One region of the Kribbella sp. NPDC050459 genome, then DNA from elsewhere that is predicted to be linked to it. Evidence: predicted binding sites of a transcription regulator. Region 1 holds the regulator's gene; each other region holds the start of a gene.

Region 1 (9,560 bases):
CGGCGGCGGGGGAGACGTACCTGCAGCCCGAGAGCGGTCAGGGTTTCCTGCGCCTCGCGAAGCCCGCGATGACCGGCGAGCTGGTGAGCGGCGCCGAGCACCGGCTCGACCCGCAGCAGGTCGCGCAGGGCTGGTTCGTCGAGATGAACTTCAAGGGCGACGGCGGCAAGATCTGGGCGAACATCACCGGCAAGGCCGCCTGCCAGCCGGTCGGTACGCCGCAGCGCCTGATCGCGATCGTGCTCGACAACGAGGTGATCAGCTCGCCGCAGGTCGACCCGAACGGCGGCAACCAGCTCTGCAACACCGGGATCGCCGGCGGCACCACGACGATCTCCGGCTCGTTCACCGAGGAGAGCGCGAAGGATCTCGCCGCGCTGATCTCCGGCGGCGCCCTGCCGGTGCCGGTCGAGGTGATCGACCAGCGCACCGTCGGCCCGTCGCTCGGCCAGGACGCGATCCAGGCCAGCGCGCTCGCCGCGATCATCGGCCTCGCGCTGACGGCGCTGTTCATCATCATCGTCTACCGCCTCGTCGGCCTGATGGCGGTCCTCGGCCTGCTCGGGTACGCCGCGATGTCGTACGCCGCTCTCACCGTGCTCGGCGCCACGCTGACGCTGCCGGGCCTCGCCGGATTCGTCCTGGCGATCGGTATGGCGGTCGACGCGAATGTCCTGGTCTTCGAACGCGCCCGGGAGGACTACATCGCCGGCCGCACGGACGGCCTGCGGAGATCGCTCCGCAGCGGTTTCCAGAACGCGCTGTCCGCGATCGCCGACTCGAACATCACCACCCTGCTGGCTGCCGGTCTGCTGTTCTTCCTGGCCGCCGGCCCGGTCCGCGGCTTCGGCGTGACGCTGTCGATCGGTGTGATCGCGTCGATGCTGTCGGCGCTCGTGGTGACCCGCGTGCTCGCCGAGTTCGTCGTGGCGCGCGGCTTCGTCCTGCGCCACCCGGGCCTGAGCGGGATCGCCGGGCACGGCCGGGTGCGGACCTGGCTGGAGGCCCGCCGGCCGTCGCTGATGAAGCACAGCCGCCGCTGGCTCGTGATCACGGCCGTCGCGATCGTCGTGAGCGTGGCCGGTGTCGCCGTCCGCGGGCTCAACCTCGGCATCGAGTTCACCGGCGGCCGCCTGATCGAGGTCAGTACGGCGCAACGCGTCACGCCGGACCAGGCGCGGGCAGCCGTCGCCGAGGCCGGATACCCGACCGCCGTCGTACAAGCCTCCGGCACCGACGACATCACCGTGCGGACCGGGACGATCAGCGACGACGAGGCCGTGAAGATCAAGGAGTCGCTCGCCAGGATCGGCGGCGACGCCGAGGTGATCCGCAACGAGAGCATCGGCCCGTCGCTCGGTGAAGAGCTGCGGAACAAGGGCCTGATCGCGCTCGGCATCGCCCTGCTCGCCCAGCTGGCGTATCTCGCCGCGCGGTTCCGCTGGACCTTCGGCGCCGGCGCCGTGCTGGCGCTGGTGCAGAACGTCGCAGTCGTGGTCGGTGTGTTCGCCTGGACCGGGAAACCGATCGACGGCATCTTCCTGGCCGCGATCCTGACCATCATCGGCTACACGGTGAACGACTCGGTCGTCGTCTTCGACCGGATCCGTGAGACCCGCAGCGCGCGATCCACCGACGGCCTCGGCACGATCATCGACACCGCGATCGTGAACGTGCTGCCGAGAACCGTCAACACCGGTATCTCGACGCTGTTCATCCTCGCCGCGTTGCTGTTCCTCGGCGGCGACTCACTGGCCGACTTCGCCCTGGCGCTGCTGCTCGGCATCCTCGTCGGCACGTACTCCTCCAACCTGACCGCGGCCCCGCTGCTCCTCGAGCTCGAGCGCCGCTACCCGGCCCCGCCGCCGCGTCCGAAGCGCGCGCAGGTGGATCGGGACGCCCAGCCGGACCGCGGCGCAGTCGTGTAGCACAGCGGGTTATCCACACCCCGGCCGCCGGACCGGAAATCTGTCCGTCCGGCGGGCTAGGGTGTGGCGGTGGGTGTAGATGTGCGGGAACTGCTGGAAGCTGCCGTGTCCGGGATCGCCGGTCAGACCCGGCCGGGGCAGGTGGAGATGGCGCAAGCCGTGGACACCGCGATGCACGACGGGTCGCATCTTCTCGTCCAAGCCGGCACCGGCACCGGCAAGTCCCTTGGGTACTTGGTGCCCGCGCTGCTGCATGCGATCGAGGACCGTCGCGTGGTCGTCTCCACGGCGACCCTGGCCCTGCAGGCGCAGCTCGTCGACCGGGACGTGCCGGCGTTGCTCGACGCGACCGAGAAGCTCCTGCCGCGCCGCCCGAAGTACGCGATCCAGAAGGGGCGGAACAACTACGCCTGCCTGCACCGGATCCGCGAGGGCGCGCCGGACGACGACGGCATGCTCGTCGACGTGCCGCCGGCGGGTGAGGTCGGCCGCCAGGTCGTCGAGCTGCGCGACTGGGCCGAGCAGCAACTGACCGACGGCGGCGCCGGCGACCGCGACCACGCTCCCTCGCACCAGTACCAGGCGTGGCAGCAGGTCTCCATCGCCGCCCGCGAGTGCCTCGGCGCCGAGAAATGCCCGTACGGCGAGGAGTGCTTCGCGGAGAAGGCGAAGGAAGAGGCCCGCAAGGCCGACATCATCATCACGAACCACGCACTGCTGTCGATCGACGCCTTCGAGAACCGGATCGTCCTCCCCGAGCACGACGTCGTGATCGTCGACGAGGCGCACGAGCTGCCCGCGCGCGTCACCGGCGCCGCGGGCGACGAGCTCTCACCGCAGATGGTCGAGCGCGCCGCCAAGCGCGGCCGCCGGTTCGTCGACGACGACAAGGCCGACGACCTGATCGACGCCTCCGACGCGCTCCGCGCCGCGCTCGACGGCACCCGCGAGGGCCGGATCGAGGCGTCCAACGGGCCGGTCCTTGAGGCCGCGGCCCTGGTCCGCGACGCGGCCCGCGCGATGTACTCCGACCTGAACAAGAAGTCCGACGACAAGGACAACGACCCGGACGGGGCCAAGCGGCAGTCCAAGGGTGCGGTGAAGGAGATCTTCGACGTCGCCGAGCGGGTCGCCGCACTGAGCGACGCGGACGTGGTCTGGATGATCGACCGCGACCGCTTCGGCCGCGAGCTCCGGATCGCCCCGCTCACCGTGGCCGGCCTGCTGCGTGAGCTGGTCCTCCGCGACCGTACGGCGGTGCTCACCTCGGCGACCTTGACGCTGGGCGGCGACTTCGACGCGATCGCCCGCCAGGTCGGCCTGCGACCGGCCGACAAGCTCGACGACGACGAGGAGATGCCCGAGCTCGACGAATCGTCCGAGACCGGTCCGTTGCCGTGGCGCGGCCTCGACGTCGGCTCCCCGTTCGAGTACGAGAAGCAGGCGATCCTGTATGTCGCCAAGCACCTGCCGCCGCCGCACCGCGACGGGCTGGGCAAGAAGCAGTTCGAGGAGATCATCGACCTGATCACCGCGGCCGGCGGCCGGACCCTCGGCCTGTTCTCGTCGCGTCGCGCGGCGGAGGCGGCGACCGCCGCGGTGCGCGAGGCGACCGACCTCAAGGTGCTCTGCCAGGGCGACGCCCAGCTCGGCGAGTTGTCGCGCGAGTTCGTCGAGGACCCGGAGACCTCGCTGTTCGGCACGCTGTCGCTGTGGCAGGGGATCGACGTGCCCGGGTCGACCTGCAACCTGGTGATCATCGACCGGATCCCGTTCCCGCGCCCGGACGAGCCGCTGATGGCGGCCCGCCAGCGCGCGGTCGACGAGGCGGGCGGCAACGGGTTCATGGCCGTGGCCGCGACGCACGCCGGGCTGCTGCTCGCGCAGGGCACCGGCCGGCTGATCCGCCGCAGCTCGGACCGCGGCGTGGTCGCGATCCTCGACCCCCGCATCGTCACCCAGCGGTACGGCGCGTTCCTGCGCGCCTCCTTGCCGCCGATGTGGCCGACCGCCGATCGTGAGAAGGTGCTCGGGGCCCTGAAGCGACTGCAGACGACATGAGCCAGTCATGAGCCGGTCATGAGTCCGGTGACCGGTCCGCCGGTGCTGCCGATGATGGCGGCGCTGGGACAGATGCCGTCCGGCGCGGGCTGGTCGTACGAGATGAAGTGGGACGGCATCCGCGTCATCGCCGAGGTCGACGACGGCGTCTGCCGGCTCTGGTCGCGGAACAGCCACGACGTCTCCGGCGGGTACCCGGAGCTCATCGGTCTCGCGGACGCGCCGGGCCTGCGTCTGCCCGCCGTGCTGGACGGAGAGATCGTCACGCTCGACGAGAACGGCGCGCCATCGTTCGGCCTGCTGCAGCGGCGGATGCACGTCCGCGATCCACGCCAGCTCCGGCATCTGATCACCGAGGTGCCGGTCTCGGTGCGGCTGTTCGACCTGCTCCGCTTCGACGGCCAGTGGTTGCTGGACGCAACGTACGACGAGCGCCGCGGGCTGCTCGAGTCGCTGGACATCGGCGACCCGTTCTGGGAGGTCCCGCCGGCGCTGACCGACGGCGACGAGGCGCTGGAACAGTCTGCCGCGCAAGGGCTCGAGGGCGTGGTGGCGAAGCGCCGCAAGTCGCGGTACCTGCCGGGCCGGCGCAGCTCCGACTGGATCAAGATCAAGCCCGTGCAGACCAGGGACGTCGTCTTGTGCGGCTGGCATCCGGGGGAGGGGAACCGGGAAGGAAGAATCGGCTCCTTCTACTGCGGCGCCTACTCCGACGGTGAGCTGGTCCTGATCGGCAAGGTCGGCTCCGGCCTCGACTTCGCCACTCTGGACATGCTGAGCGCCGAGCTGACCGGGCTCGAGATCGCCAAGCCGGCCTTCGACCCGGCCGGCATCCCCACGACGGACCGGCGGCGCGCGCACTGGCTCGACCCGGTGCTGGTCGCCGAGGTCACGTTCTCCGGCTGGGGCGGCGACGGCCGCCTCCGGCATCCGGTATGGCGTGGTCTGCGCCTCGACATCGACCCGGAATCGGTTCTCGTCGGACGCGACTGAATGCATTCAGGTCCGGTGACGACATGCAGTCCCGGGCGGAAATGTTCGAAATGCGGTGAATGTTCTGCGGCGCTGAGACGCTTTCTGTTCAACTGTCGCAGAAAATGCCGGGAATTCAGTCGTTCGTTTCCCGGGACGGGGCCGGGACCGCGAGTGCGGCCTCGATCTTGTCGACCAGCTTCTCCGGCGAGTTTGTCGGCGCGTAGCGCGCGATCACCTGGCCGTCCCGGCCGACCAGGAACTTGGTGAAGTTCCACTTGATCCGGCCGCCGAGCAGGCCGCCCTGCTCGCGCTTCAGCCAGTTGTACAACGGGATCGTGCGGGACCCGTTGACGTCGATCTTGGCGAACATCGGGAACGTGACGTGGTAGATCGTCGAGCAGAAGTTCGCGATCTCGTTCTCGTCGCCGGGCTCCTGGTGGCCGAACTGGTCGCAGGGGAAACCGAGCACCGCGAAGCCCTGCCGGCGGTAGGTCCGGTAGAGCTTCTGCAGACCCGTGTACTGCGGGGTCTGGGCGCATTGCGACGCCGTGTTCACCACCAGAAGCACCTGATCGCGGAAATCGGCAAGAGACTGTTCATTGCCTTCGATCCGGCGCGCGCTGAAGTCATAGACAGTCGTCATGACTCAATGCTGACACGACACGCCCGACTTCGCTCGCCGTCCGATATGTCAGACTCGGCGCAGAACTGTTACGACCTTTCCGAGAATGATCGCGTCCTTGCCGTCGATCGGCTCGAAAGCAGGGTTGTGTGGTAGCAGCAGGATCTCGGTCTTGGTCTTCTTGAACGTCTTCACGGTTGCCTCGCCGTCGATCATCGCGGCGACGATGTCGCCGTTCTCCGCGGTCGGCTGCTGACGGACCACGACCCAGTCGCCGTCGCAGATCGCGGCCTCGATCATCGACTCACCCTTGACCCGCAGCATGAACAGCGTGCCCTCGCCGACCATTGCCTTGGGCAACGGGAAGACCTCTTCGATCTCCTGCTCGGCGAGGATCGGGCCACCGGCGGCGATCCGGCCGACGACCGGCACGTACGCCGCGTCCGGGTGCGCGTCACCGGCGCCGGTCTCGTCGTACGCCGTCTGGCGTACCGGGCCGAGCGCCGACTTGCGGGCCGCGGCGTCGACCTCGCCCGGGTAGCGGACCTCGATCGCGCGCGGCCGGTTCGGGTCGCGGCGGAGCAGGCCCTTCTGCTCGAGGACCCGGAGCTGGTGCGACACCGAGGAGGAGCTGGTCAGGCCGACCCGCTCGCCGATCTCGCGCATCGACGGCGGGTAGCCGCGGCTGTCCACCGAATCGCGGATGACGTCCAGCACGCGGCGCTGGCGCGGGGTCAGCCCGGTCGCGTCGGCCGGCCCGTCGGGCAGCTCGGCGACCGTGCGGTCCGCCTTGCCCGCCGACTTGTCGGCCGCCTTGTCCACGGTCTCGTCCTTGCTGGAACCGCTCGGCGTCCTGGCCATCGCTGATTGCTCCTCGGGTCGGGCCGGCGATCGTCCACCGGCCGAAGCTTGCTCGACTGAGATGACCGTAGACCGAATCCTGAGATTCTTCAAACATCTGTTCGAAGGCGTGTCGGTTCGCATGTTTGTTCGGGTGTCAGGTTATAAGGCGTGCGCGGGGTGTTGCCGCGGCAGGGAATTTCCTGGGCGTGTCCCGGTTGGAGGTGGTTGCGCGACGGGTGGCTGTCGGTTAATCATTCGTACAGGCGTTCGATCGAACAGGTGTTCGGGTCGGTCGGATGAGGCGGTCTCCAGAACAGACCGGGGCGGTGGGGTGGGGACCGCAACGAAACTGTCGGAGGCAGCCGATAGACAGGAACCAGCACCGCAGAACGCGCACCGACCGAGGTCTTGGAGGATCCGATGAGCACAGCAGCTGTCGCCGCCGACGTGCCGGCCCCGCGCCGCTCACAGCAGGCGTCGCCACGGCCCCTGCGCGTGGTCCCGCCCCCGGTCTCCCACCCCACCACCCCGACCGGGCGGCGTTTGGCTGAGCCGGTCGCGCGCTCCGCGTCGCCTGCGGCGGTGCCGTCGCCGGTGGTCGCGCCGCGCCGCCGCCCGCGGATCGAGGGTGCATCTACCGACCGGCTCCCGGTGCGCGGCTGCTCGGGGGAGTCGCTCGGGCGAGAGATCCACCCCCAGCAGCCGCTGCGCCTCACCCGCCGCGGCCGGATGCTGCTGACGGCCGTGTCGGTCCTCGTCTTCGGCGCCGCGATCCTGGTCCTCGGCCTCCGCGTCGCAGGCGTCCTGGAGCCCGGGCCGCACTTCACCCACACCGTGCCGGTGCAGGTCGCGCCCGGTCAGACCCTCTGGTCCATCGCCGAGGACACCAACCCGAGCGTCGACCCCGTGACGGTCGTGGAAAAGATCGCCGACCTCAACAAGCTCGCCACGCCGGCCGACATCCTTCCCGGCCAGACCCTGCAGATCCCGGTCGTCGGCTGATCACCGCGCCTTGACGGCGTAGCCCATGTAGGACACGCGAGTGCTCGCTACCTGCCCGACGTCCAGCGCCCGGCTGAACTCGCCGATGCTGATCCCGCCCCGCCGCACCTGGACGAAGTTCCGCAGTACGCCGAGCTTGCGAGCCCGCACCCCGAGCCCGGCGATCTCACCCAGCCGCAGCCCGTGCCGGCGCAGACCCTCGGCGAGTTCGGGCGGCTTGATGAACATCGCCCAGGCGTGCCAGGTGACATCGGAGGCCCTGGTCAGCCGCCAGTCCTGCATCACCTTGATCACCAGGATCTTCGACGCGAACGTGCGATTGATCGTGTCGAACAGGTAGACCCCGCCCGGCTTCAACACCCGAGCGGTCTCCGCGAGCACCTGGTCCAGATCCGCGACATGCTCGAGCACGTCACAGCAATACGCGAGATCGACACTCTCGTCGGCCAGCGGCAGATGTTCGCCGGCCGCGACGACGTACCGCACGTCCAGGCCGGAAGTGCTCGCGTGACCGACGGCGGTACGGACCGAAACCTCCGACGGGTCGACGCCGATCACCCGGCACCCGAGCCGGGAGAACTCCTCGGCCAGGAAACCGCCGCCGCTTCCGATGTCGACGACACACCGCCCGGCGGGATCGGTCCCGGTCCGTGCGAGTACGTCGCGGAAGTACGCGAAACGCCCCGGCGTGAAGCTGCCCTGCAGCAGGTTGAGCGGATTCTCCTCGTCCCACCAGCCGTCGCCGATCCGGTCGTACACCTGGTTGTCGATCCGCATCGCAGCCCCCTGCCGAAACTCTCCGGCAGCGTCGGCGTCCGATCAACGGGTCGGGCCACGCCATTCGTCCTCGAGCAGCGCGTACACGTACTCGTTCGCCCATTCGCCCTTGAACCACGCGGCATCCAGGTGATGTGCCTCCCGGCGCATCCCGAGTCGTTCGAGCAACCGCGCCGACGCGGTGTTCCGGTCGTCGAGGATCGCCACGACCCGGTGCAGCCCGAGCTCGTCGAAGCCGACCCGCAGCATCTCCCGCGCAGCCTCCGCCGCGAGCCCCTTGCCCTGGTAGTCCGAATGCAGCGCGAAGCCGATCTCGCCCTGGCGGTCGGCTGCGCTGGCCCACTTCAGCAGCACCTCGCCGATCACGGTCCCGGTCTCGCGCAGCTCGATCGCCAGCACCAGCCACTGCCCGTCCTCGGTCAACTCACCCTGCGGCAGCTTCCGCTCGAGCGCGGCCCGGGTCTCCTCCCGGTTCCGCACCGGCCACGGCGTGTACCGCACCACCTCCGGGCGGGAGTGGAACGCGAAGAGGTCGTCCAGGTCGTCCATCCGGTGCGGCCGCAGCTCCAGCCGCTCGGTCAGCAACGGGTACGCGGGTCGGAATCCAGTCACGGCACCATCCTCGGCTACTCTGTCTAACAACGTTAGACAGTACCTCCGACCCTCGACCCCGGACAACGAGATTCCGTGACCAGACGCGATCCTTCGTCCCACGCCGCGGCCGGCATCTCCGTCGCCGCGATCGCCGATGCCGCCCTGGCCGTCATCCGCACCGACGGCGTGGACGGCGTCACGATGCGCGCGGTCGCGGAGCGTCTACGCGTCCGTGCCCCGTCGCTGTACCACCACGTCCACAACAAGTCCGAGCTGCTCGACCTGGTCGCCCGGAACGCCTTCGACCAGTTCACCGCGGACACCACGGCGTACGAGGAGCTCACGACCGTCGACGAGTGGATCGAGCTCACCCGGTCCGGCTCGCTCGAGTTGCGCGCCTTCTATGCCGACCATCCAGGGCTCGCCGGGCTGATCCAGTCCAAGGCGGCACCGGACCGAGACCGGGGCGCCGGCTCCCGGGCCGCGTTGATCCGCGCCCAGATCGAGGCGCTCGTGCGCATCGGCGTACCGGAGTCCGACGTGCGTCACCTCTTCGAAGTCACCGCCAGATGGAGCCTCGCCGCCGTCGTGTCCGATCCGCCCGACGACTTGTTCGCCGCCGGCCTCGACCTGTTCCTGTACGGCGTACGCGCCCGGTTGCTCGAGCTGCTCAGCTGACGGTCGCCAGCCACAGCTCGGCGTACCGCTTGCCGTCCACCGCCGTCGCGACCCGGATCGGCGTCGCCGGCCCGTGCGGG
Region 2 (9,560 bases), on a different contig from region 1:
GTACTTCAGCGTCCGCCGTCCGACATCCACCCAGACGATCCGCAGCAGCTCCCGGTCCCGCAGCGCCCGCGCGACCCGCTCCACCGTCCCCTGGTCGTAGTCGACCACCGGATCCCGGTTACTGGTCTGGTTGCACGCCGTCCGTAGGGCGTTCGCCGTCAACGGGTACGACGCCGGCACCGTGACCTGCTTCTCCAGCAGGCTCCCGAGAACCCGCTGCTCCTCGACATCCAACACCGGAAGTCCACTCACCCCGCCGACCCTAGACGCTGCCCGGCCGACGGATGAACACCTTTCGGCTGACTCACCCAGGTTGGTAGGTGTCGGGCAGGATCAGGGGCTCGAACGCGGTGCCGTTGCAGGTCGGGCAGAGGATGTCGGCCTGGATGCCGGAACCCGCGCACCGCGTGCACAGGCCGTCGTGCCAGGAGTCGCCGGACAGCGCCTGGTGAGGACGTGGGTAATGCGTGTCCGGCAGGTAGCACTCGGCACCGGTGAGGGCGTGGACACGACCACACAGGTCCTTGCCGAGGCCTCGGGAGGGTTCGCTCACGGTCGGGATCTCCTCAACGCGGGACGGATGCGCGCCTCAGCTGGCTCGCATCCAGGACTGGGTCAGGACGGACTGCGGGTCGGTGGTCGCGGTGAGCACCGGCGTTGTGGACAACCGCAGGCTGGCTTCCACCTGGGTGTAGAAGGTCTCCACGGCGCGGATCAGGTCGTCCGCCTCGCGGGTGCTGACGGCGCGCTCCAGCCCGGCCTCGGCGGCGGCGCGCTGGGCGGCGCCGGCGGCGAAGAACGTGGCCCACTCGCCGAACTCGGGCGCGACCTCGGCGAGCAGCACCCAGGCGTTGCGCTGGACCCGCCGGCGGCTGCCCGACCGGACCGGGCGGGCGCGGACGGCGAGCACCGCGGCCGCGACCCGGAGCGCCGCGACGTGGGCGCTCGAGTAGCGGATCAGATGGTCGTTGGTCTCCGTCGCCTCGGCCAGGGCGGCGCGGGCACGGAACAGCTCTCGGCTGGCCGCGCCGGCCGCGGCCGGCGACACCGGTGAAACAGTCATCGGTCGGTCACCCTTTCCAGTTGCCAGCGGCCCGAGTCCGGGTCGTGGGCGAGGTCGAACATCTCCTGCCGGCCGCTCCGGCCACAGCCGGCTTCCACCCGGAAGACCGTGCGCTCCGGTCCCCAGTCGGCGTCCAGCACCCCGACGGCCGCCGGAGTGCCGGCCGAATGCGGGCCGGCGGGAAGCGTGGCAGCGGGGCGCGAGCGGGGGTTGGCCGCCGCTGCCACGCCGGCTGTGTGCGCCCGGGCCGGACGGGCCGCGGCGCGGGCCGCCGAACAGGCCTCGGCGACGGTGGCCGCGTCGATCCGGGCCAGCGAATCGGTACTCGCGGCCCGCCGGTCGGCTCGTGAGTCGGCCCGTGGGTCGATCCGGTCGAACGCGCGGTCGGCGCGGGCGTCGTACGCAGAGGTGGCGCCGGCGAAGTCGGTGCGGACGGCGTACGGATCGTGGATGTCACCGGTGCCGATGACGCCGCGCTCCCACCAGGCCGCGGTCTCGGTCCACTGCGACCTGACCGCGCGGACCCGCCAGAGGCGGCCGCGCCAGAGGAACTGGTCGGGGACCTGCACACCGTCCACCGCGATCGAGTGCACCTCGACGGCGTCGTCGAACTCCCACATGTCCCATCGCCTCCTGATCACCACCGGCCCCGAGTCGGCGGCCCGGCGGGTGGGCACGGGGTGGGGGTCGAGGACCACCCCGGTGCCGGACCCGCCGGGACCACCGGATTCCGATGCGGCCGCAACTCCGCACCGGAGCCGTCCAGTTGTCCGGTCCACCTCGGTCCGGCCTCCCGACGAAACCGGGTTCGAGGTAATCGAACATCTGTTCGAACAAGGGAAGCGTATCGCCGTCCGCCGACAGTCGTCAACGGTCCGTAAGCCCGGCGCGCCGCCGGGGGCGCGGTCCGGGCGCCAGACTGGAAGCTCCGGGACGGAGGGACGAACGATGCGGAAACGGGCAGCCGGAACGGCCGCGGCGGCGGTCGCCGTCGTGGTGGCAGCGATCGCGCTGCCGCTCTTCCAGCCGTGGCGGCTCGTCACCGACAAGGTCGTCGACGAGGCACTGCCCGGCGCTGTTCCGATCTCCACGACTTCATCGTCGACCAGGCCACCGACAATTTCCGCCGGGCCGCAACGGCCGGCCTCCCGGCCGGCGCCGCAGCCCAGGGTTCTGCTGACCGGTCAGTTGATCTCGCACGAACACCGGACGTCCGGCACGGTCGCGGTTCTCGCCCTGCCCGACGGCCGCCGGATCCTCCGGATCGAGAACCTGGACACCTCCGACGGTCCCGACCTGAAGGTCTGGCTGAGCGACGCGAAGGTGGTCGCCGGCAAGGCCGGCCGGCATGTCTTCGACGACGGGCGGTACCGCGCCCTGGGCACCCTGAAGGGCAACCACGGCAACCAGAACTACCCGATCCCCGCCGACGTGCGGCTCGGCGACTTCCGCAGCGCGGTGATCTGGTGCGACCGGTTCAACGTGTCGTTCGGCGCCGCCGGGCTGACCTAAGCTCACCCCGTGAGCAGTCATCCCAATGTGCAGAAGGTGGCCGACGCGCTGGCCGCGGCCGGTGCGACCGGCGAGATCGTGATCCTCGACGAGGCGGTGCCGACGGCGGCGGCCGCGGCGGCCGAGCTCGGCTGCGAGGTCGGCGCGATCGCGAACAGCCTGATCTTCGCCGGCGACGGCGCCCCGGTGCTGATCCTCACCTCGGGCGCGCACCGCGTGGACACCGCCAAGGTCGCTGCCGAGCTCGGGATCGGGAAGCTGAAGCGGGCCACGCCGGAGTTCGTCAAGGAGCACACCGGTCAGTCGATCGGCGGCGTCGCCCCGGTCGGGCACCCGGGCCGCGTCCCGACGTACGTCGACACCGCCCTCGAGCAGTACCCGGTGATCTGGGCCGCCGCGGGCATCCCGCGCTCGGTGTTCCCGACGACGTACGGCGAGCTGCTGAAGCTCACCGACGGCACGCCGGTCACCGTGAACTGAGGACGGCGGGAATCGCGGTGCGCACGAAGCGCCGCGTCAGCCCGGCGCGGGTGTGCCGCCACCAGGGACCGGTGCGGAACGCCGGCCCGTAGCGGCGGCGTCTGATGTCCTCGACGACGTCCGCGGGAGCTCCGAGGCGGGGCAGGACGTCGAAGGCCGCGCGCTTGGTGATCAGGTCGCCGGTGGCCAGCGTCACGTGGGCGCGGGCGATCGTGAGCAGGCTGAGGTCGACCCAGATGTCGGCGTACCAGTTCGACCGCTTCCGGGTGGCCGGCAGCCAGAACTCGCGCAGGTCCCGGCGGATGAAGGCTAAGAGCTCCTCGTCGCTGGTCGGCGGCAGCAGGCCGGCCGGCGCCGGGCCGAAGAGCGTCCGGTTGCCGATCGCGAGCTCCCGGCGGGTCACCGGCGTCACCGGGCGGTCGAAGTACCGGCCCTGGGCGAACGTCGGGTGGCGCACCGACGGGTCGGCCAGCTGCGACCTCAGCATGTAGGAGCAGTGCAGCTTGGCTGCCAGCGGATCCGAGCGCATCAGCTCCTGGTGCAGTTCGGCCACTGCCGGCGTCGGCGGCGAAGACACCACGGCGACGACATCCAGGTCGCTGCGCCTCAATTGATAGTCCCCCAGCGCCAGCGAGCCGTGCAGCCAGATCGCTTCGACCGCGGCGACTTCACGGACAGACGCAACGAAGCCGTCCAGCAGCGGCTGGACGGCTTCGTCGATCACGACAGCCAGATTAGACGGCCGGTCGGACATCCACGTCGGCGGCCCGGACGTACGCCATCCGGTGGCCGAACCAGATCTGGTAGTACTTGTCCTTCCCGAGCACCTGGACGTGGTCCGCCGGCGGCTCACCGGCGAACGTCACGGCCCGGTAGTAGTCGGTCTCGATGCTCAGGTCACCGACCGGGTAGGCCTGGCCCTCGCCGATCGTGTACTGCAGCGGCGTCACCGTCTGGTACGGAATGCCGGCCGGGTACGCCGACTTCTCCGGGTAGGCCCGGCCGTACACCGGCACCGACGTCTTGCCCGCCTTCGGCTTCACGACCAGGCCCGGCTTGGCGAACGCGTCAGGGGCGGACGCCGGGCTCTTGAACCAGCCCCTCGCGCCCAGGTACCAGACCGCCACCCAGTCGCCCTGCCGCTCGGCCACGACGTACTCCGAACCTGCTGCGACGCGGGAGCCCATGTCGGAGACCTCGATGGTGCCGTTGGACCCGTCCGGGTGCAGACCGAGGTCCTTGACCAGCGGAGCGTTGTCGTCCGGCGCTTGGCGCAGGTAGACGAAGTTGGTGCCCTGCGGCTTGCACGGCGTGCCGGGCGCGTCGCAGCTGTTGATCACCTGGACGTTGCCCGCGAAGCCCGGCTTGATCGTGACGATCGAGCCTGCCTTCACCGGGAACACGGACTTGCCCCAGATCGGCGCGCCGACCAGGTCCATGTAGTGCTCCCAGTCCCAGTACGGTCCCGGGTCCCAGTGCATGCCGCGGACCGTGGACGGGACGGTGCCCGGCACCTGGTCGTGGCCGATGATGTGCGCCCGGTCGAGCGGGATGTCGTTCTTGGCTGCCAGGTAGGCCACCAGCTTGGCCGAGTTGCGGTACAGCGCCTCGGTGTACCAGGTCGCGCCCTGGGCCGCGAAGCCCTCGTGCTCGATCCCGATGCTGTGCATGTTCACGTACCAGTTGCCGGCGTGCCAGGCGACGTCGTTGGCCTTGACGTGCTGCCAGATGTGGCCGTCCGACGAGCGCATCGTGTACTGCCAGCTCACGTACGTCGGGTCCTGGACCAGGTTCAGTACGCCCTGCCAGCCGCCCTCGGTGTCGTGGATGACGATGTAGTCGATCTTGCCGGTCTCGGGCCGATTCGCGAGGTCGTGGTTGCCGTAGTCGCCGGCACCGAACTCCGAGTACGGCGCGGGCAGCCACTCGCAGCCGAGCGACGCCGGGCACTCCACGTCCGACGTGGACGGCTGCACCCCGGCCGGCAGCGACAGCTTGCCGAGCTGCGACTTGTCCGGCGTCACCGCGACGGCCGGCATCACGATCTGCTGGCCGGTGTTGGTGGTCCGGGCCGCGCCCTTGGCCATGATCGTGTAGACGTCGTCGGCGAACCCCGCGGCGCCGGCCTTGTCCCCCGCCTCGGCGTACGACGCGACCGCGCCGTACCAGGCGGCGGGCGAGGTGTCCGCGCCGACCGGCAGGCCGAGCGACTTCTGGTACGACGCGAGCACCGCCGCGCCGCCGTTGATGTTGGCGGTCACGTCGGAGCGCAGCGCGCCCTGGTCGAGGCCGGTCAGCTCCGCCGCCTTCTGCAGCGTCTGCAGCGACTCGGCGGTCGCGACCTTCTGCTTCCCGGACAGGTCCGCCACCTCGGACGCACCGAGTCCGGTGAGGTGCATCGGGCCGTAGCCGCCGGACGTGCTCGGCGCGCCGGCGTGGTCGTCCCAGCGGGACTCCGCGTAGGAGACGGCCAGCAGGACCGACTCCGGTACGCCGTACTTCGCGGCGGCCGCGCTGTACGCCGACGCGGCGACAGCTGACGACGTTGACGACGGGGACGGCGCACCCTGTTGGGACGCCTCGGCCGGTGGACCTCCCAACGACACGCCGGTCAAGGCGACCGGCAGCGCTACCGCAGCGAGTGCGGCAAGAATCTTCGGACGACGCAGCATGATGTTCTCCTGAACCCGTGGGCGGGTGCCGGTCACACAGACTGGCAGCCTAGTCACTGTGGGTCGAGGCGACGCGGATGTCAACGGTTAACCAAAACTCACGTCGTCGGGTTCGATACTGACGAAGAGGGATTACGGAGTACGACGATGGAAGCGCTGCCGTTGGCGGTCACGACCGGCTGGGCCAGTGGGGTGAACGCCTACGCCTGCGTGCTGATCCTGGGCCTGCTGGGCCGGTTCGCGGGCGCCGGCGACGTGCCGCACGCGCTGACCACCACGCCGGTGCTGATCGCGGCGGGTGCGCTGTTCGCGTTCGAGTTCGTCGCCGACAAGATCCCCTACATCGACTCCGCGTGGGACGCGATCTCGACCGTCATCCGGCCGACGATCGGTGCGATCCTGGCGGCGCTGCTGTCCAGCGAGGCCGGCACGCTGCAGCAGGCCCTGATCGCGACGACCGGCGGCGTGGTGGCGCTGCTCTCGCACGCGGTGAAGTCGAGCCTGCGGCTCGCGATCAACACCTCCCCCGAGCCGGTCACCAACATCGCCGCGTCGTCCGGCGAAGACGTCGCGGTCGCCGGCGTGGTGTCGCTGGCCGCGTTCCACCCGGAGGTCGCGCTCGTCATCGCAGGCGTCCTGCTGGTCCTCGGCCTGATCGCGGTGTACTTCGGGTTCCGGTTCATCCGGCGCGGCTCTGCCAGGTTCAAGGCCTGGCGCGACAAACGTAGTCCTGTGACGGGGAGCAGTGCTGTCTGATGGCCGATGTGATTGTCGTCGGGGCCGGTCTGGCCGGTCTCGCGAGTGCTGTGCGGCTGGCCAAGCTGGGTCACAAGGTGACCGTCTGCGAACGCGATGAGCATCTCGGCGGCGCACTGGGCCGCGTCGAGGCCGACGGCTTCACCTGGGACGCCGGTGCAGCCAGTACGACGCTGCCGGCCGCGCTGCGTGACCTGTTCCGCAAGAGCGGTCGCCCTATCGAGAGTCTGGTGCAGCTGGACCCGGTGTCCGAGCCGCGGCGTCACATGTTCACCGACGGCTCCGTACTCGACCTGCCGATCAGCGACCGCGGTGCGCAGGAAGAAGCGTGGACAGACCTGGCTGGTGCACCCGTGGCCGCACAGTGGACCGCTCTGGTCGACGCGTACGGCGAGACGTGGCAGCTCCTCCGAAAGACCTCGCTGGAGCCGCCGCTGGAGGACAGGCTGCCGATCAAGACGCTCCGTGCCCTCAAGCCGTGGCAGTCGCTCGACAAGGTCGCTCAGCGCGAGCTCACTGACGACCGCGCCCGCGCGGTCCTGCGACACTTCGCAGCCCAGGGCGGATCGGACGCCAGACTCACGCCGGGGTACGTCGGTGTCTGGTCGTACTTGGAGCGCACCTTCGGCCGCTGGACGATCGCAGGCGGTTTCGGAGCCCTGGCCGACGCCCTCGTACAGCGGGCCAGCGAACGGAAGATCACGGTCCGCACGAGCGCCGAGGTAGTCGCCGTCACCACATCCGGCGGCGCGGTGACCGGCGTACGGCTCGCTGACGGTGAGGAGCTGCGCGCAGACATCGTCGTGAGCGACATCGACCCGCGGGTCCTCTACGAGTCCTTCGTCGACGACCCCGCCGCCAAGAAGGTCCGCAAGCGGATCCTCTCCACACACCAGGCCCAGGCCGCGTACGTCGTACATCTCGGCCTGAAGGACCCGATCCCGCAGCTGCCGTTCGAGACCGTGCTGCACGGGACCCCGACCGTTGTCGTCCGTACCAGCGGCACCGCGCCGGCCGGGCACCACGCCTGGTCCGTGCTGGTCCACGGCTACCCCACCGACGATGTCCTGGACCTCCTGGTCGCCCGTGGTCTGCACGTCCGGGACAACGTGGTGTCGCGGCAGACGTCGCCGTCCTGGTGGGCCGGAGTGGCCTGGGAGGGCTACCGGACGGCCCGCCGCCGGGCGGCCAACGTGTCGCCGGTGAAGGGTCTGTACTGCGTCGGCGCGGGCGCGCACCCGGGGTCCGGGGTGCCCGCCACCACACTGGGTGCCGCGATCGTGGCGGACGCCATCGGGAAGGCTTGAGACCCGTGTGGGGTTGGACAGGTAAGCCAACTAAGATTGGTTGTTCCTGTGTTCTGAGTCGGGGCGGGTCCCGGCCGTAGAGAGGACCTCGGTGGATCAAACCCCCACATCGGCCGATCACGACGACCACGCGACCGTGGAGCGGGCTGAGCTGGCGGCGGAGCAAGAACATGTCGACCGGGTGTACGGCCGGGTCGAGGAGGCCGCACGGTCGGCGTCCCGGATCGCGGTCGAAGGCCATCAACGCGGCCAGGCGCAGAACGTCGGCCGGGTCCGCGAGGAAGAGCAGACCGGTCTGTACGAGCGGGACGTGCTGGTGTTCGCCGCCGCCCGCCGGATCGCCGAGCTGGACGCCGAGCACGAGGGCCTGGTGTTCGGCCGGCTCGACTCCGACCGCGGCGACGACGAGCCGGCCGCCACGACCGCCGCCGACCTCGAGAAGCTGTACGTCGGGCGCATCGGGGTCCGCGACGCGGAGTACGAGCCGCTGGTGATCGACTGGCGGGCGCCCGCGGCCGAGCCGTTCTACCGCGCCACGGCGACGGATCGGCAGAAGGTCGTCCGGCGCCGCGTGCTGCGGAACAAGGGGGCGCGGATCGTCGGCCTCGAGGACGACCTGCTGGCCCCCGAGCGCGCGCCGCAGGACCTGCCGGTGATGGGCGAGGGCGCGCTGATGGCGTCGCTGTCCCGGGCCCGTGGGCACACGATGCGCGACATCGTCGCCACGATCCAGGCCGAGCAGGACGAGGCGATCCGGTCACCGGCCCGTGGCGTCACGGTCATCGGCGGCGGACCCGGCACCGGCAAGACGGTGGTCGCGCTGCACCGCGCCGCGTACCTGCTGTACAGCGACCGCAGGCGCTTCGAGCGCGGCGGCGTCCTGGTCGTCGGCCCGTCCGCCGCGTTCATGGCCTACATCGAGCGGGTGCTGCCGAGCCTCGGTGAGAACACGGTCTCACTGCGCGCTGTCGGTGAGCTGGTCGACGGCGTGAAGGCGACCGCGGTCGACGACGCACCGGCCGCGGCGATCAAGGGCTCGCTGCGGATGCGCGGCGTCCTGTCGCGGGCCGCACGCGACCGGGTGCCGAACGCGCCGACCACGCTCCGGGTCTTCCTCGGTGGCGCAACGGTCGAGCTCGACGCGAACCAGCTCGACAACGTCCGGCGGAACGCACTGCGCCGCACGGTGCGCAACCGCGCGGCAGGCGAGGCGCGCAAGGGCCTGATCGCCGCACTGTGGCAGCGGTTCCCGGAGGACCTGCGCACCGGTCCGCTCGGCGACCGTGAGGCGTTCGGTGACCGCGTCGCCGACACTCCGGCGTTCCGGACGTTCTTCAGCCAGTGGTGGCCGGTGCTGAGCCCGGAGGCCGTGCTGCGCTGGCTCGGGGACGCACGGCGCCTCCAGCGCTGGGCGCGCAACGACCTGACTCCCACCGAGGTCGACACGCTCGCCACGGCGATCCGCTCGACGGCAGAGTTCACGATTGCCGACGTCGCCTTGCTCGACGAGCTGGGCACCTTCCTGGGCCGTCCCCCGATCCTGGAGAACAAGGACGACGAGTTCGACTGGCTGGAAGGGCTGTCGGACGGCGTCAACGAAGTCCTGACCAGCTCGGAGCGCCGGGCCCGGGCCGCGGCCGCCCGGGAGGCGGAGGAGCCGGACGAATATGCGCATGTGCTGGTGGACGAGGCACAGGACCTCTCCCCCATGCAGTGGCGGATGGTCACCCGGCGCGGACCGCAGGCCAGCTGGACGATCGTCGGCGACCC
Region 3 (9,560 bases), on a different contig from region 1:
ATCATCCCGGCGATGTGCGCCGACTCGACCAGGTGCTTCAGCACGTTCTGCCCGTACGACGTCCGGTACCGCAGCAGGCCCATCGTCCGGACCAGCTCCGGGTGCAGATCGGTGATCCCGACATCGGCCATCGCGTCCTCGGCCGCCCGCTCACACAGCTCCGCGACCTCGCCCTTGCTGCGCTCGTAGATCTCCTCGATCCGGCTCGGGTGGATCCGGCCGTCCAGCACCAGCGAGTCCAGGGTCAGCCGCGCCGTCTCCCGCCGTACCGGGTCGAAGCAGGACAACAGCACCGCTTCCGGGGTGTCGTCGATGATCAGGTTCACGCCGGTGGTCTGCTCGAACGACCGGATGTTGCGGCCCTCGCGGCCGATGATCCGGCCCTTCATGTCATCGCTCGGCAGATGGACGACGGACACGACCGACTCGCTGGTCTGCTCCGAGGCCAGCCGCTGCACCGCGCCGGTGATGATCTTGCGCGCCTTCGTCTCACCCTCGTCGAGCGCCTGCCGCTCGATCTCACGGACGATGCCGTGCGCGTGCCGCTTCGCCTCGTCCTCGATCGCCGCGACCAGCTCCGCCTTCGCCTGCTCGGTGGTCAGGTTCGCGACGCCTTCGAGGATCCGGCGGCGCTCGTCCTCGAGGTCCTTGATCTCCTGCTTGCGCTGCTCGAGCGCGGCCAGCTGCGTGGTCAGCTCGGTCTGGCGCTCCTCGATGCCGCGGTGCTGCTCGTCGAGCCGCTCCTCGCGTTCGGTCAGGCGGTGCTCGCGGCGCTCCATCTCCAACCGCTGCTCGCGCAGGTCGTCGCGGATCGACTGCGCCTCCCCCTCGGCCTCCCGGCGGACGTCGGACGCCCGCTGCTCCGCGTCCCGCCGTACCTCCGACGCCCGGTCCTCCGCGGCCCGGCGGATCTCCTCGGCGCGCTGCTCGGCCGCCTCGGCCCGCGTCCGCAGTACGGCGGCGTCCTCCTCGGCCTGGCGGCGGACCAGGTCCGCCTCCTCGCGCTGGGTGATCTCCTGCCGTGCGGTGTCGACGGCCTTCCGGCGAGAGAGGGTCAGGCCGATCCAGGCCAGCAGTCCTGCGATCAGCAATCCGATCAGGGCCAGGCCAACCGACATCGCGGTCATCGGCGTCTCCCCTCTCCTTCGAGTCCCACGCGGGACTGTGGCCATCGGTCGAAGGGATCAGCCACTCGGCCGCCCGGCCGTTCGGTAAGGCGTCACCGGGGTACGGCGGTGCCGGCGCCACCTCGGCTGAGGCGGTACCGGTGCTGCCCTGTCCGGCCGTGCCGACGGTGAAGCCGCTGTTCGTCTACCCTCAGCGTGGCTGCTGCCCAGCGTGCCCGCGGACCCCCGTCCGCCGACGACGCAGCGACTGCCTGCGCAGCCGTCCAGCGTTCGCCTGCTCACCGTGCGTCGCCGTACGACACCTCGGAGACCACGATGACTCCGCCCGCATCCCGTTCCGGCCTTGCGCGCGGTGCCGCCTATTCCGACGGCGATGCACAACGCCGTCGTCCTTCCTTCAGCTCGGTCGAGCGTGGTTGCGTTTTCGCGGCCGATCGGCACCTTTCACCAGCCGGCCGTACTTATACCCGCCACCGATCCGGTGGTTTCATCCCTTCCTGATGCCGAGGCTAGGCGCGCCCCCCACGCCGGTCAAGGCGGACACTCACAACCCCCCACCCCGATCCCACCCAGACCACTCCCCACCGTGGTCTACCCCCACCACTTAACCGGGCAAGCCCCAACCACACCCCCACCGCCACCGCGACCGCAGTCCCGCCCACCTCCGCGACCGCATTCCTGCCCACATCCGGTCCGCACTCCTGACCACCTCCGCGACCGCAGGTCCTGCCCGCCTCCGCGACCGCAGGTCCTGCCCGCCTCCGCGACTGCAGTCCTGACCGCCTCCACGGCCGCAGTCCTGACCGACTTCGCGCCGCAAGGCCGCCCAGCGCTCGTGTTCCCAGCGGCCTAACACTCGCCGCGGTCAACCGGCCGCCTCCGCCTCGGTCCCCGAGTCTCCCGGCTGCTCCTCCACACCCCCAGCTACCGGCTCCCTCGGGACTGCAACCACCGCAGCCACAGGCGCTCAGCCCCACATTCGCGGCCGCAGGCCCGCCACCAGCACGGCGACGAGCCTCACCGCCACCGCCCCAACGCTCACCTTGGTGGCCGAGCGGCCTCACGCCTACCGACCAACGGGCGCGGGCCTACCACCTGCGCACCCCAGGTCCCGCCGCTCGAGTTGCGGCAGGCCGTGTCCCGTGCCGCTGTGAGGCCCGCCGCCTGCGCCTCAGCTAGCTGTTCGTCCTGCCGTCCGACGTTTCCGACTGAGCCGTGCCCGCCGATGATCCGGCCGACGTGCCGGGAGTGGATCCGGGCGCCGTCTCACCGGACTGCGACGCGGGCTGAGAGGTCTCGGCCGGCTCCGCCCCCGCCTGGCCCGGCGCTTCCCCGGCGTTCTGCTTGTCGACGAAGCTCCCGACCTTCTCCTGCGCCGAATCGACCTTGTCCGCGTACTTCCCGCCGGTCTGCTTGTCGATCAGATCGCCGGCTTTCTCGACTCCGGCTTTGATCTTGTCCGGGTTCTGCTTGACGACATTCCGGAGCCAGTTCTTCGCCTGTTCCTGGAAATCGTTCATTGCACCCTCCGCGGTGTCTGGGGCGGATCGACGGAAAATCCCAGCCTACGGACCGGCCCAAGTACCAGCCCTACTTCGGATAACACACCGTCACGCCGCACCCGTCAACGCCCCTCGCCGCAGCCCGCCCCTGGAACCCCGTCACCCTCCGTGACAACCGGCTCGCGCGACACCCCCACAACAGCCGAAGACCGTCTACCGTCCGTCGAGATGAGCCTTGGCAACCTCGGCCGGCGCGTGCACCAACCAGGCGTCGAGCAACGCCTCCTCGAGTACCGCTTCGGACACCCGATCCAGCTGCACCAGCACAGCGGCGTACCCATTGAAATGCGGAATCGTGAAGAACCCGTCCCCCGCCCGCGCCGCGAGCACAGCTTCCTTCTCCGCGAGATCCTCGACCACCAACGCAAGAATCGGGCCGTCCGGCGGCGTCTCGTCCCCGAACCGTTTCACATCCGCCTTGCTGAACGGCCGCTCCCACGCGTACGCCTTCCCGCCGACCTTCCACGTCCGCATCCCATGCCGAGTGGCCTCCTCGGTCTCCGGCAACCCCGAGACCAACCGCTCCACATCACCCAGGCTCGTCATACCGCCCGACGCTACTCCCGCCCGGCGCCACTCCCTGCCCACAACCACGGCCCGACGCACCGATTGAACCCAGCCCGCACATAGAACTCGGCAGCCTCCTCATCGACCGCCGAAACAAACACGACCTCCGCCCCCGACGCCGCCAACCACGCCCGGCATTCACCAAGCAATGCCGCGCCAGTCCCCACCCCACGCCACTCAGGCGCCACCACCAACTCCTCGACCATCCCGTACGGCTCACGCCCGTAATCCACGAACGTCCCCACCACGACCCCCACCACGTCATCACCCTCAACAGCAACAAACGTCCGCGCATCCTGCCGCACAACAGGCAAACTCACCGACCCCGCCGAGCCCTCCCCATGCAACTCCCCCAACAACCGCCGAATCCCCACCCGATCCCCCACAACCCCCGCCCGCACAACCACCCCACCCATCCCCACACCTCCAACAAGCTCATGACACTGGGACCCGCCAATCCAACATCGCCTGAGCGTCACTCGAGCCGGCGGCCCAGCAGCGGACGGCACCGACGCCAAGCCCAGGCCCAGCCCGGTGCTGAGTCCTGCGGCCGCCCCAGCCGGTCTGCCCCTCAGGAACGGGTTACTCGGGTTCCAGGCCGGAGGAATCGAGGAGTAGGAACTCGTCGTGGCCGGCGTCGAGTTCTTGTTTGACGATGCTCATCGCGAGACCGCCCGAGTACCCCTTGCGCGCGAGCATGCCAACCAGCCGTCGCATCGCCACCTGCCGATCCAGCGAACGCATCGACCGCATCTTCCGCCGTACCAACTCGCGAGCCGTCTGCTCCTCCTGCTCAGGATCCAGCTCTTCGAGCGCATCCCGCGCCAGCTGGTCGTCCACTCCGCGCCGCCGCAGCTCCTGCGCCAGTGCACGCTTGCCCAGTCCGCGTCCGCGATGCCGCGACTCCACCCACGCGTTCGCGAACGCCGCGTCGTCGATCAACCCGACCTCGGTGAACCGATCCAGCACCTCGTCGGCGACCTCCTCCGGAATCTCCCGCTCAGCAAGCAGGTCAGCCAACTCGGTCCGCGTGCGCGGCTGTCCGGTCAGCTTGTCCAGCAGGATCGTCCGCGCCACCGAGTACGGATCACCCGCTTCCCCATCAAGTTGCGGATCCCCCGTCCCCTCAGGCTCATCACCCGTGGGCCGCTTCCCACGCCGCCCAAACCCACCACCAACCCGGCGCCGCGCCAAACCCCGCCGCTCCCCACTCGAAGTCCGGTGAGACACCGGAGCCGGCGCCTCACCGGACGCTGCGGCCGACGCCACGCGAGGCACCGCGGACGACGTCTCACCAGACGCTGCAGCGAGCGTCTCGCGAAGCGCTGCAATCGAGTCCTCACGAACCGCCGAGGACGGCGCATGCGGACGCGAATCAGTCGGCGTCTCCCTGGACGCGTCAGCGCCCGGGTCGCCAGACGCCGCACCGGCCGCGCCGCGGCGAGACCCACGAGGCGCTGCCGTCGGCGTCTTCCTGGATGCGTCGGTACCCGAGGTGCCGGACGCGACACCGGCCGAGCTGGGGCGGGACCGCTGCGCCCGGTCTGCCGTGGCACGCGATTCGGCACTCCCAGAGGCATCCGACGACTCGCCAGCAGATGCATCAGCGACATCCGCCCACAGCTCGTCGGCCGACCCGTCGCTAGGTTCGTCGGTGGATCCGTCGGCGGCGTCTCGCCTGAAGTCTTCGGCGGGTGAGTCGACTGACGGCCGCTCGTGACCGGAAGCGTTGGCTAGATCTGCCCATGGGTCATCGGCCGGGCCACGCCAGCCAGCTTCGGTGAGCGCGTCGTCAGACTGCGACGAGCGGTCCGCCGCGATGGGTGGCTTTGACTGCCCCTTGGCCGCGGGTCTGTCCTCCGTGCTCGAGGGGCGCTCGGCCTTGGGTGCGGCGGTCGGCTTTGGTTGGTCCTCGGCGGGGGCGGCGTCGTCGGTTGGGTCTGCCCAGGGGTCGAAGGCGGCCGGTTTCTCGCTGGTGTCGCGCGAGGTAGATGAGTCACGCCGGGCCGCGGGTGTTGCTGAACTGCTGGGCCAGGCCGGGGAGTCGCGGGGTGGCGTGGGGGTGTCTTCGGCGAACGCTTGGGCTTCGGCTTGGCGGGCGGCTGCCTGGGCCTCGAAGGTCTGGGCTGGACGCTCGTCCTCGTCGCCCCACGGGTCGATCGGATTCGCGTCGGTATGGCGCCGCGACGTACTGCGTCGGGCGGTCGATGGAGCCTGCGGCTCGGAATCGGGCCGCGCGGGTGTCTGGCGAGGACCTCGTTTGCTTGAGCCGCTCGACGGCTCGTCCCAGGGGTCGACCGTGCCGACAGTTCGCCTGATGGAGCTGGTGCGTCGGCCGGTGCTCCGCTCTGTCTCCCCGCTGTCGAGGAAGTCGTCGGAGTCGTCCCACGCGTTGACAGGCTTCGCGCCACGACCTCGCGTACGACGTGTTCCTCGCCTCGAGCCTGCGGACGAAGCGTCGCCTTCGTCAGCTGCAACATCGCCGCCACGCTCCGCGGACACCCGGCGAGCCGACGTACGCCGGTACGACGGGCGCTCGGTGGAGGCCGCTGTGTCCGTGGAGTTCGCAGCCCCGGTCACGCCCTCGGCCAGAAGCTTGCGGGCCAGGGCGAGGCGTTCGTCGTGGGGTAGAGACAGCGCCGCGGGGGCAGCGTCGTCGGCAGCCGGTGGCTGCCGGGGGACGCTGCCGCCCGCGGAGGGGCGATCAGAAGTCGACATCAACCTCGGCCTTGGCGGCCTCGTCGGCCGGGGCGTCGAGCGTCGGGCCGATGCCCATCTTCTCCTTGATCTTCTTCTCCAGCTCGTTGGCCAGATCGGGGTTGTCACGCAGGAAGTTCCGCGCGTTCTCCCGGCCCTGGCCGAGCTGGTCGCTCTCATACGTGAACCAGGCGCCGGCCTTGCGGACGAAGCCCTGCTCCACACCGAGGTCGAGCAGGCTGCCCTCGCGGCTGATGCCCTGACCGTAGATGATGTCGAACTCGGCCTGCTTGAACGGCGGAGCCACCTTGTTCTTCACGACCTTGACGCGGGTCCGGTTACCGACCACGTCCGTGCCGTCCTTGAGCGACTCGATCCGGCGCACGTCCAGCCGCACCGACGCGTAGAACTTCAGCGCGCGACCACCGGTCGTGGTCTCCGGCGAACCGAACATGACGCCGATCTTCTCGCGCAGCTGGTTGATGAAGATCGCCGTCGTCCCGGTGCCGTTGACCGCACCGGTCATCTTCCGCAGCGCCTGGCTCATCAGCCGGGCCTGCAGACCGACGTGGCTGTCGCCCATCTCGCCCTCGATCTCGGCGCGGGGCACCAGCGCGGCCACCGAGTCGATCACGACGATGTCGATCGCGCCGGAGCGGACCAGCATGTCGGCGATCTCCAGCGCCTGCTCACCGGAGTCGGGCTGCGAGACCAGCAGCGCGTCGGTGTCGACGCCGAGCTTCCGCGCATACTCCGGGTCGAGGGCGTGCTCGGCGTCGATGAAGGCCGCGATCCCACCGGCCCGCTGGGCGTTCGCGACCGCGTGCAGGGCGACCGTGGTCTTACCGGAGGATTCCGGACCATAGATCTCTACCACCCGGCCGCGCGGCAGACCGCCGATCCCGAGCGCGATGTCGAGCGCGATCGAGCCGGTCGGGATGATCTCGATCGGTGCCTTGCCCTGCTCACCCAGGCGCATCACCGCACCCTTGCCGCACTGCCGCTCGATCTGCGTCAGCGCGGTCGCAAGCGCCTTCTCGCGATCGGCCGCCGCGCGCTCCGCACTCGCTGCACCCGCCATGTGACTGCCACCTGACCCATCTGATAATCGGGGCCGCCGGCCGGCCGCCCGAAGGAACTTCGTTGTCGCCAGAGAAGGTATTCGCCGCCACGGACAGTTTTCGCAGCCACTTCGAATCTGTGGACAACTCGGCCGTCCCGGCCACCTTCCGAGCACCAAAGTATCCCGAACACGTGTTCGAATCACAACTGACACGCCGAAGCTTGTCCGGGCAACCATCCTGACCCGGCCGATCCCTACTCTTGCGGGCGTGACAGACCGTCCCGACGTACCCGATTCCGCCGTGGTCCTCGCGATCAGCCGGGTGGAGTTCGGGATCGACATCGTGCTCGACGCGCTCCGCTCGCAGGATCCATTCGGCATCCGCAGCTTCCTGACCGACTACTCCGACCAGGAGAAGCCCAACCTGGCCGAGAAGGGGCTGATCCTCGCGATCGACCGGCTGCTGCAGATGAAGGTGCCCGGCCACGACGAGTGGCCGACGCTCCCGCTGGCCGAGCGCTGCGACTGGTGGGTCGAGCGGCTGGGCGGATTCGCCGCGGTCGTCGCCGGACTCCCCCGGCTCAGCGGCGCGGCGGCGGATCGGCTGCCGATGAAGGACACCCTCGGCGCGGCGGTGCAGGCGATGGTGATCGGCGCGGTCTGCCGCGAGTACGGCGTGGAGGCGCACGCCGACCGGACGTCGATCATCATCCGGGTCCTCACCGACCGCCCGATCACGCCTGACGAGGTCCTCAAGTACGACGACCCGGAGGTCGCCGGCAAGGACGTCACGGAGCAACTGGGCCTCGACGAGGTGTCGAAGGACATGGGGCTGCGCAAGGGCGTGCGGCTGGTCTGGCGGCTCAGCAAGCTGTTCGGCGGGCTCAGCGAGGTGTTCGAGGAGCGTCCGCGCGGCAGCCTGGGCGCCCGGTTCGTCGGGAAGCTTCCCGGCGTCGGCGTGGTCGGCGGCTTCTTCGACGAGCGCAAGGGCATCAAGAAGGCGGCGTACGAGGCCGCGGACCTGCTCATCACCAGCGGGTTCCGGGTCAAACCTCTCTGAAGCTGTCCCAGGCCCGGGCGGGCTTGGGATGATCTGCGCATGAACGAGATCGTCATCGTGCAGCCGGACGAGACGTGGCCCGCGCAGTACGAGAAGACCGCGCACGCGATCCGTGGACAGCTCGGCGAACTGGTCCAGCGGATCGATCACATCGGCTCGACCTCGGTCCCCGGGTTGCCGGCCAAGGACATCCTCGACATCCAGGTGACGGTGGCCACCGAACCCGAACTGGACGACGTCGCCGAGCGGATGGTCGCGGCGGACTGGGAACTCCGCCCACCGCGACGCGACCATCCGGTGCCGGGGCTGCCCGCGGACGACATCCACTGGGTGAAGCGGATGCTGGTCGAGCCCATGTACCGCCGCCGGGTGAACTTGCACATCCGGGTCGCTGGCCGGGCCAACCAGCGGTACGCGCTGCTGTTCCGCGATTATCTGCGCAATCATCCGGAGACGGCACGCGCGTACGCCGTCTTCAAGCAGCACGCCGCCGCGCTCCGGCTCGAGATCGGCGACTACGCCGACCTGAAGGACCCGGTCTGCGATCTCATCTATCTACCGGCCGAGGAATGGGCCGCCCGCACCGGATGGACCAGCTAGCTGCGGGCGGCTCGAGTCGTTGCTCTGAGCATCAGCGCTCACTGGGTGGAAGGTTGAGGTGCGCCCACACGGCTCGCCACACCACCTTGGCGGCCTCACCGTCGGCCAGGGCCTCAACGACCGTGCGGCCGTCGAGCTCCTGAACCACCTGGGTCTCTGCCCAGGTCCGTGCATACGCGGGCCCGAGATGGTGATCCATCCGTGCCCAGAATTCCGTCAGTCTCATGCCTGCCCGTCGTCGTCCTTCGGGGGCTGACTCCACCCGCCCTGTTGCGGCGGCTGCTGGCCGTAGGGCGAACCCTGCTGCGGCTGACCAGGCTGCTGCCCTTGTCCAGGCTGCTGACCCCAACCACCGGGAGCCTGCTGCTGCGGCGGCTGCGAGCCCCACTGTCCCTGCCCCTGCTGAGGCTGCCCAGGGTACTGCTGCGGACCAGGCTGCCCCGGCTGCTGCCCGCCGTACGGCGGCTGTCCCTGACCGGGCTGCCCCTGCTGCGGCTGGCCCGGGTACTGGCCCGGCTGCCCGCCGTACTGACCTGGCTGGCCCGGCTGCCCGCCGTACTGACCGGGCTGACCCGGGTACTGCTGTCCGGGCTGGCCGTACTGCTGCTGGCCGTATCCGGGCTGCCCCGGGTACTGCCCCTGGCCGCCGTACGGACCCGGCTGGCCCGGGTACTGCCCCGGGAACTGCTGGCCGTAGCCCTGCGGACCCTTCGCCTTCCGGCTGCGCAGCATGAAGAAGACAACCGCGGCGATCGCGAGCACCACGAGCACGATGATCAGGATCAGGGCCCACATCGGGAACCCGCCGCCGGCCTCGGAGGTCAGGGAGATCTTCCCCAGCTTGTCGATGCTGTCGTAGGTCGCCGTCCGGCCGCTGACATTCG

What was found. The regulator LexA, encoded in region 1, represses DNA repair genes until DNA is damaged. The targets are predictions, from matches to a motif close to TCGAACANNTGTTCGA.
Positions count from the first base shown of each region.
Region 2: AB0I12_RS23625 (DUF6504 family protein) is a predicted target of LexA. The motif match lies at 1,881-1,896, and genes of this name have one in related genera.
Region 3: recA (recombinase RecA) is a predicted target of LexA. The motif match lies at 7,200-7,215, and genes of this name have one in related genera.

Region 1 is NZ_JBFAJQ010000024.1:33,419-42,978, forward strand. It holds gene secD (protein translocase subunit SecD) at 1-1,928, shown strand, start outside; gene AB0I12_RS42025 (ATP-dependent DNA helicase) at 1,992-3,989, shown strand; gene ligD (non-homologous end-joining DNA ligase) at 4,008-4,982, shown strand; gene AB0I12_RS42035 (glutathione peroxidase) at 5,098-5,607, opposite strand; gene lexA (transcriptional repressor LexA) at 5,656-6,447, opposite strand; gene AB0I12_RS42045 (LysM domain-containing protein) at 6,850-7,431, shown strand; gene ubiG (bifunctional 2-polyprenyl-6-hydroxyphenol methylase/3-demethylubiquinol 3-O-methyltransferase UbiG) at 7,432-8,208, opposite strand; gene AB0I12_RS42055 (GNAT family N-acetyltransferase) at 8,251-8,820, opposite strand; gene AB0I12_RS42060 (TetR/AcrR family transcriptional regulator) at 8,896-9,480, shown strand; gene AB0I12_RS42065 (nucleoside hydrolase) at 9,473-9,560, opposite strand, start outside.
Region 2 is NZ_JBFAJQ010000007.1:158,238-167,797, reverse strand. It holds gene AB0I12_RS23640 (DUF480 domain-containing protein) at 1-252, opposite strand, end outside; gene AB0I12_RS23635 (hypothetical protein) at 305-553, opposite strand; gene AB0I12_RS23630 (SAV_6107 family HEPN domain-containing protein) at 590-1,063, opposite strand; gene AB0I12_RS23625 (DUF6504 family protein) at 1,060-1,683, opposite strand; gene AB0I12_RS23620 (DM13 domain-containing protein) at 2,012-2,575, shown strand; gene AB0I12_RS23615 (YbaK/EbsC family protein) at 2,585-3,055, shown strand; gene AB0I12_RS23610 (nucleotidyltransferase domain-containing protein) at 3,042-3,779, opposite strand; gene AB0I12_RS23605 (N-acetylmuramoyl-L-alanine amidase) at 3,790-5,727, opposite strand; gene AB0I12_RS23600 (DUF4126 domain-containing protein) at 5,875-6,483, shown strand; gene AB0I12_RS23595 (NAD(P)/FAD-dependent oxidoreductase) at 6,483-7,790, shown strand; gene AB0I12_RS23590 (UvrD-helicase domain-containing protein) at 7,882-9,560, shown strand, end outside.
Region 3 is NZ_JBFAJQ010000007.1:310,575-320,134, reverse strand. It holds gene rny (ribonuclease Y) at 1-1,127, opposite strand, end outside; gene AB0I12_RS24305 (antitoxin) at 2,303-2,647, opposite strand; gene AB0I12_RS24300 (MmcQ/YjbR family DNA-binding protein) at 2,843-3,235, opposite strand; gene AB0I12_RS24295 (GNAT family N-acetyltransferase) at 3,247-3,672, opposite strand; gene AB0I12_RS24290 (regulatory protein RecX) at 3,839-4,333, opposite strand; gene recA (recombinase RecA) at 5,961-7,034, opposite strand; gene AB0I12_RS24280 (hypothetical protein) at 7,285-8,076, shown strand; gene AB0I12_RS24275 (GrpB family protein) at 8,116-8,676, shown strand; gene AB0I12_RS24270 (DUF3046 domain-containing protein) at 8,708-8,902, opposite strand; gene AB0I12_RS24265 (hypothetical protein) at 8,899-9,560, opposite strand, start outside.